3 regions of the Streptomyces sp. NPDC032940 genome follow, and region 2 is predicted to be linked to each of the others. Evidence: riboswitches for the same ligand, from Rfam matches in the RefSeq annotation. Region 2 holds a riboswitch; each other region holds the start of a gene.
What was found. A riboswitch is a leader RNA that binds a small molecule or an ion and turns the genes downstream of it on or off. The one in region 2 is predicted to bind thiamine pyrophosphate.
Positions count from the first base shown of each region.

Region 1: linked by a shared signal. The riboswitch ahead of thiO (glycine oxidase ThiO) and the one ahead of AB0E77_RS19935 (thiamine ABC transporter substrate-binding protein) in region 2 are both predicted to bind thiamine pyrophosphate.
Region 3: linked by a shared signal. The riboswitch ahead of thiC (phosphomethylpyrimidine synthase ThiC) and the one ahead of AB0E77_RS19935 (thiamine ABC transporter substrate-binding protein) in region 2 are both predicted to bind thiamine pyrophosphate.

Region 1 covers NZ_JBEZVJ010000002.1:321,941-324,198, forward strand. The annotation lists gene thiS (sulfur carrier protein ThiS) at 1-153, opposite strand, end outside; gene thiO (glycine oxidase ThiO) at 150-1,409, opposite strand; TPP riboswitch at 1,407-1,518, opposite strand; gene AB0E77_RS04095 (hypothetical protein) at 1,570-1,920, shown strand; gene AB0E77_RS04100 (FAD-dependent oxidoreductase) at 1,954-2,258, shown strand, end outside.
Region 2 covers NZ_JBEZVJ010000015.1:124,503-126,760, forward strand. The annotation lists gene AB0E77_RS19935 (thiamine ABC transporter substrate-binding protein) at 1-1,043, opposite strand, end outside; TPP riboswitch at 1,123-1,228, opposite strand; gene rlmN (23S rRNA (adenine(2503)-C(2))-methyltransferase RlmN) at 1,265-2,258, opposite strand, start outside.
Region 3 covers NZ_JBEZVJ010000020.1:89,883-92,140, forward strand. The annotation lists gene AB0E77_RS23140 (YibE/F family protein) at 1-1,109, opposite strand, end outside; TPP riboswitch at 1,181-1,370, shown strand; gene thiC (phosphomethylpyrimidine synthase ThiC) at 1,363-2,258, shown strand, end outside.

The DNA of each region.
Region 1 (2,258 bases), on a different contig from region 2:
CAGGGCGGTGGCGGACCACTGCGCGCGCGGGACGACGGTCTCGTTGAGGGCGGCGGCCACTCCGGACGGTGCCGCGGTGAGCGTGCCCACCAGGGCGTCCAGGGACGTGCCGGGAGCCACCTCGCGCGGCTCCCCGTTGACGGAGATGTTCATACGGTCTGCTCCGTGAAAGCGGTCTGCTCCGTGCGGGTCTGCTCGGTGCGGACGGCCCGCTCCGTGCCGGCCCGCTCCGCGCGCGCCGCGCCGGCGGCGAAGCGCCGGGGAGTGAAGGGGCGGCCCTCCTCCGGGAGCTCCCCGGTGGTCAGGACGTGCGCCATGACGTCGCCGGTGACCGGGGTCAGCAGCACCCCGTTGCGGTAGTGGCCGGTGGCCAGCAGCAGTCCGTCGAGGCCGGTCGGGCCGAGCAGCGGGGCGTTGTCCGGGGAGCCGGGGCGCAGGCCCGCACGGGTCTCCGTGAGGGGCAGCTCGGTGATGCCCGGCACCAGCTCGTGGGCGTCGCGCAGCAGCTCGTAGACGCCGCCCGCGGTCACCGTCGTGTCCCAGCCCAGCTCCTCGCTGGTGGCGCCGACGACCAGCTCGCCGCTCTCCCGGGGCACCAGGTAGAGGGGGTTGCCGCGGACCACGGCACGTACCGTCCGGCCCAGCAGCGGCCCGTGCGCGCGCGGCATGGTCAGCCGCAGCACCTGCCCCTTGACCGGCCGCACCGGCGGCAGCACGGCCTCGGGCACGCCCGCGAGGCGCCCGCTCAGACTGCCCCCGGCCAGCACCACCTGCCCGGCCGTCAGCACCGTGCCGTCGGCGGTGACGACGCCGGTCGCCCGGTCCCCGGCGACCGTGAGCCGGTCGGCCCACATCCGGTGGAAGACCACGCCCGCCCGCTCGCAGGCGGCCACGAGCGCGCCGGCCAGGCGCCGGGGGTCGATCTGGTGGTCGCCGTCCACCCGCAGGCCGCCGCGCACGCCCGGCGCGAGCATCGGCTCCAGGCGCCGGCACTCGCGCCCCGACAGCCACTCGGACTCCAGACCCGAGCGCTCCTGAAGCGCGTGCAGTTCCCGCAGGTGGGCACGGTCGTCGGCGTCCAGTGCGACGGCCAGGGTGCCGCAGCGGCGGTAGCCGAGGTCGTGGCCCGTGAGGTCGGTCAGCTCGGCGGCGAACTCCGGATAGCGGTGGGCCGAGGCGAGGTTCAGCGCGAGCAGCGTCTGCTCGCCGTAGTGCAGTTCCGTGACGGCGGCCAGCATCCCGGCCGCGACCTGGGCGGCGCCACCGCCCGGCTCGGGGTCCACGAGGGCCGTGGCGAGCCCGCGCTGCGCGGAGCGCCAGGCCGTGACCAGGCCGATGATCCCGCCGCCCACGACGAGGACGTCCTGCGTACGGGGTGGCACGGATGGTGCGATCGATGGGGACGACATGGGCGTCCAGCCCCTCCCTTCGCCGGCATGACCCGGATCAGGTTCGTACGGTCGGAGGCCGCCAGCCTCCCTCTCAGCCCGGTGCGTCCGGGCTCCCGCGAGTGCTTTACGTTGGCCACCCTAGCCCGCAGCGCGCCGAACTCGTAAGGGAGCCTCCACCATGGCCCGTTCGCTCGACGGTCTCGTCCTCGCCCCGGTCGCCGACCAGGCTCCCGGGCAGGTGGGCACCCGCACCCGGTTCACCTACCACGAGGAGGACGGCGCGGTCTGGGCCGAGTACGCGGGCGGCGACGTCGTCCGCGGCCGGCTGGTGGGCACGCGCGCGGGCGACCGGCTCGACTTCCGGTACGTACAGCTCAGGACCGACGGCAGCACCTCGTCGGGGCACTGCGTGTCGACGGTCGTCGGCCTGCCCGACGGGCGGGTGCGTCTGGAGGAGACCTGGGAATGGGAGTCGCGCGAGGGCAGCGGGACGAGCGTTGTGGAGGAGATCACCGCGCACGAGGACTGACCGGCCGTTCACCGGGTGTCTAAGGTTGATCAGGTGAGCGAGCAGACGCAGGAGCGGGGAGCGGACGCGGAGCGCCGGGTGGTCGTCGTCGGTGCCGGCATGGCGGGCGTGCAGACCGCGGTCGCGCTGCGCGAGCAGGGCTTCACCGGGACCGTGACCCTGATCGGTGCCGAACCCCATCAGCCCTACGACCGGCCCCCGCTGTCCAAGGCCGTCCTGCTCGGCACGGCCGAGGGCTCCGCCTTCGACGTCGACTTCGAGGCGCTCGGCATCGAGCTGCGGCTGGGCTGCGAGGCACTGGGCCTGCGCCCCGGCGCGCACGTCCTGGACACCTCCGG
Region 2 (2,258 bases):
TCGGCGATCTTCTCGGGGTCCAGGGTCTGCGGGTTCTCGGCCTGCGGCCCGTACTTCACGAACTCCGGCGGCACCTGGGCGGCTTCGCGCACCGGGTACACGAACATGTTCAGCGGCATGTCGTCCTGGAACTTCTTGCTGACCAGGAAGTCCAGCAGCGCCTTTCCGCCCTCGGTGTTCTTCGCGTTGCTCAGCAGGCCCGCGTACTCGACCTGACGGAAGCAGGTGCCGGTGGCGACGCCGGTCGGCGCGGTGTCCGGCTTCGGATCGGCGTAGATCACCTCGGCGGGCGGCGAGGACGCGTAGGAGACCACGAGGGGACGGTCGCCCTTGGCCTTCTTGCCGCCGGCCGAGCCGGAGAACTCCTCGTTGTACGCCTGCTCCCAGCCGTCGACGACCTTGACGCCGTTGGCCTTCAGCTTCTTCCAGTACCCCTCCCAGCCCCCGTCCCCGTACTTGGCGGCGGTGCCCAGCAGGAAGCCGAGGCCGGGCGAGGAGCTGCCGGCGTCCTCGGTGACGAGGAGGTTCTTGTACTCCGGCTTGATCAGGTCGTCGAAGGAGTCGGGCGGGGTCAGCTTGTGCTCGCTGAAGTACGCCTTGTCGTAGTTGACGCAGATGTCACCGGTGTCGATGGGGGTGACGCGGTGCTTGTCCTGGTCGACCCGGTACTCGGGCAGGATCATGTCGGAGCCCTTGGGCTCGTACGGCTGGAACAGGCCGTTGTCCAGCGCCCGCGACAGGAGGGTGTTGTCGACGCCGAAGAAGACGTCGCCCTGTGGGTTGTCCTTGGTGAGGATGGCCTTGTTGACGGCCTGCCCGGCGTCGCCGTCCTCGAGGACCTTGACCCGGTAGCCGGAGCTCTTCTCGAACTCGGCGATGACGCTCTTGGACGCGGCCCACGAGTCATGGCTGACGAGGGTCACGGTCCTGGCACCGGCGGACCCCTGGTCGTCGCCGTCGGACGACGACGATCCACAGGCGGCCAGGCCGCCGACGAGACCGAGCCCGACCGCCAGGACGCCGGCCTTCTTGGTGATGCTCACGGAATTCCTCCTGGGTTACCAGGAGAAGACGCGGCCCCGCCCGGACCCCTTGGCGAGGGACCCGGGCAGGGCGCAACAGCTCGAGTGATGACCGATCTCCCTACCCAGAATGACCTGGGCCAGGTTCGGAGGGTCTGCGGCCGGTGCCGCACTCTCAGCGCTGTGGCGCTCCCCTGTCGGAATATGAAGATGTCTGAAAACGCGGGTGTACGCCGGTCAGACTACCGCTCGCCGGCGGCGAGCTGACCACACGCCCCGTCGATCTCCTGGCCACGGGTGTCCCGGACGGTCACCGGCACACCGTGCGCCTCGATCGCCGCGACGAACGCCTTCTCGTCCTCGGGCCGTGAGGCGGTCCACTTCGAGCCCGGCGTCGGGTTGAGCGGGATGAGGTTGACGTGCACCGGCTTGCCCTTGAGCAGCCGTCCGAGCCGGTCGCCGCGCCACGCCTGGTCGTTGATGTCCCGGATCAGCGCGTACTCGATGGACAGCCGGCGCCCGGACTTCGCCGCGTACTCGAACCCGGCGTCCAGCACCTCACGCACCTTCCAGCGCGTGTTGACGGGGACGAGGGTGTCGCGCAGCTCGTCGTCGGGGGCGTGCAGGGAGATGGCGAGCCGGCACTTGAAGCCCTCGTCGGCGAACCGGTGGATCGCGGGGACGAGACCGACCGTGGAGACGGTGATCCCGCGCTGGGAGAGCCCCAGCCCGTCGGGCTCGGGGTCGGTGAGCCGACGGATGGCCCCCACGACCCGGTTGTAGTTGGCGAGCGGCTCGCCCATCCCCATGAAGACGATGTTGCTCAGCCGCGCCGGTCCGCCCGGCACCTCGCCGTCCCTGAGCGACCGCATGCCGTCCACGATCTGGTGCACGATCTCGGCGGTGGACAGATTCCGGTCGAGCCCGGCCTGCCCGGTCGCGCAGAACGGACAGTTCATGCCGCAGCCGGCCTGGGAGCTGATGCACATGGTCACCCGGTCCGGGTAGCGCATCAGCACGGACTCGACGAGCGTGCCGTCGAAGAGCTTCCACAGCGTCTTGCGGGTGGTGCCCTGGTCGGTCGACAGATGCCGGACGACCGACATCAGCTCCGGCAGCAGCGCTTCCCGCAGCCCTTCGCGCGAACCGGCGGGGATGTCGGTCCACTGCTCGGGATCGTGCGCGTACCGCGCGAAGTAGTGCTGCGAGAGCTGCTTCGCACGGAACGGCTTCTCA
Region 3 (2,258 bases), on a different contig from region 2:
TCCCAGACCGCCGATGTCTGGGTGACCGTCACGTCGTCGAGGACACCGAGCGAACCGATGATGACCCCGGCGAGCAGCAGACCGCTCATGTCGATCGACGGATACAGACCGTGGATCAGACCGGTGTTGTCGTCGGTGTTGCCGGTGAGCGCGGCCCAGCCGATGAACAGCGACCCCAGGACACCGATCAGCAGCAGCGAGACCAGGGTTCCCAGCACGGCCACGGAGGTCCGCGCCGACAGCCCGTGGCACAGGTACAGGGCGATCAGCATGATGGCGCTGGACCCGATCACCGCCACGAGCAGCGGGTTCGAGCCCTGCAGGATGGCGGGCAGGATGAAGAAGTTCAGCAGCAAAAAGCTGATGGCCAGCGAGATCAGGGCCATCAGACCCCGCAGCCGGCCGACGACCACGACGGCGACCGCGAAGATGCCGGCGAGCAGGGCCAACGGGAACCCGCGGTCGACGTCGGTCACCGAGTACTGCAGGTCCTTCGGCGCGGAGGGCTCGTAGGCGACGATCACCTTCTGGCCCTCGTGCAGCTGACGCGTCTGGTCCGGCTGCACGATCTCGTTGAAGGTACGGCCCTTGTCCTTGCCGGTGTCGACGCGGATCGTCGCCCGCTTGCAGTCGCCGTTCGCCTGCTGCACCGCGGAGGAGCCCTCCGCGGTAGAGGTGTCACCGGTCGGGGGGACACCGGAGGCGTTGGCGGACTTGCAGCTCAGCCTCTCCACCTTGGTGACCGTGGCCTCCTGCGTCTGCCGGTCGAAACCGACACCGGTGCGCTCGTGCGCCGGCGCGCCGCCCGGCCAGAGCACGGCGAGCCCGACCACCACCGCCGCGGCGAAGGGGATGAGGACCGCTGCGATGACCTTCCGCAGATGGCGTGAGACGGGCGCCGCGGGTCCGTGTCCGTGGCTGTGCCCGTGCCCGTTCCCGTGCCCGTGTCCACCGCCGCCGTGCCCGCCGTCACCGGTGTGCTCAGGTCGGTCCGCCGCACCGTACGGGCCTTCGGAGGCATGGCTCTCCGCACTCCCGGCGCCTGCGTGCGCGCCCGGGCCGCGGTGAGGCTCGTGCGGTGGGTAGGAAGGGTGCTGGGTCGTGGTCACCGACCGATCATCGCAAGAACGAGGGGGGCCCTCTGTTCACCGCGCCCGAATTGACGCTAGCGTGGGGGCACCTTTGTACACGCGGGAGCTCGGAGCACCGGGCTGAGAGGGCGCTGACCTCCGTCCCAGCGATGTTTCACGGGAAACGTCACCGAAGTCGAGTGATGTTGCCCACGAGACATCGGCAGACGGATACCGCTGCGTCGACCGCTGAACCTGTTACCGGGTAATGCCGGCGTAGGGAGTAGGTCTCATGACCATCAAGGACGCACGCACGCCTGCCTCCACCCAGCACTCCGCCGAGGCGGAGTCCGCGGAGGCCGGGAAGTCCATCGGCTGGCACAAGGCGTACGTCGAGGGCTCTCGCCCCGACCTGCGGGTGCCGGTCCGTCAGGTGCACCTCACCAACGGGCAGTCGGTCACGCTCTACGACACCTCCGGCCCGTACACCGATCCACTCATCGAAACCGACGTCCGCAGGGGGCTGCCGCCGCTGCGGGAGAACTGGGTCATCGCCCGCGGTGACACGGAGGAGTACGCGGGCCGTCCCGTCCGTCCCGAGGACGACGGGATCAAGCACACCTCGCCCCGCGGTGGTCTGCGCAACCTGGACGCGGTCTTCCCCGGTCGTCCGCGTCAGCCGCGCCGTGGCCGCAGCGGGACGGCGGTGACCCAGCTCGCGTATGCGCGCCGGGGTGAGATCACGCCTGAGATGGAGTACGTGGCCATCCGGGAGAACGTCGCACCGGAGGTGGTCCGTGAGGAGATCGCCGCCGGGCGGGCCGTGCTGCCGGCCAACGTCAATCACCCGGAGATCGAGCCTATGATCATCGGCAAGCGGTTCCTGGTGAAGGTGAACGCCAACATCGGCAACTCGGCGGTGACGTCCTCCATCGAGGAGGAGGTCGAGAAGATGACCTGGGCGACCCGGTGGGGCGCCGACACGGTCATGGACCTGTCCACCGGCCGCAACATCCACACCACCCGCGAGTGGGTGCTGCGCAACTCCCCCGTGCCCATCGGCACCGTGCCGCTCTACCAGGCGCTGGAGAAGGTCGACGGCCGGGCCGAGGAGCTGACCTGGGAGATCTACAAGGACACGGTGATCGAACAGGCCGAGCAGGGCGTGGACTACATGACGGTCCACGC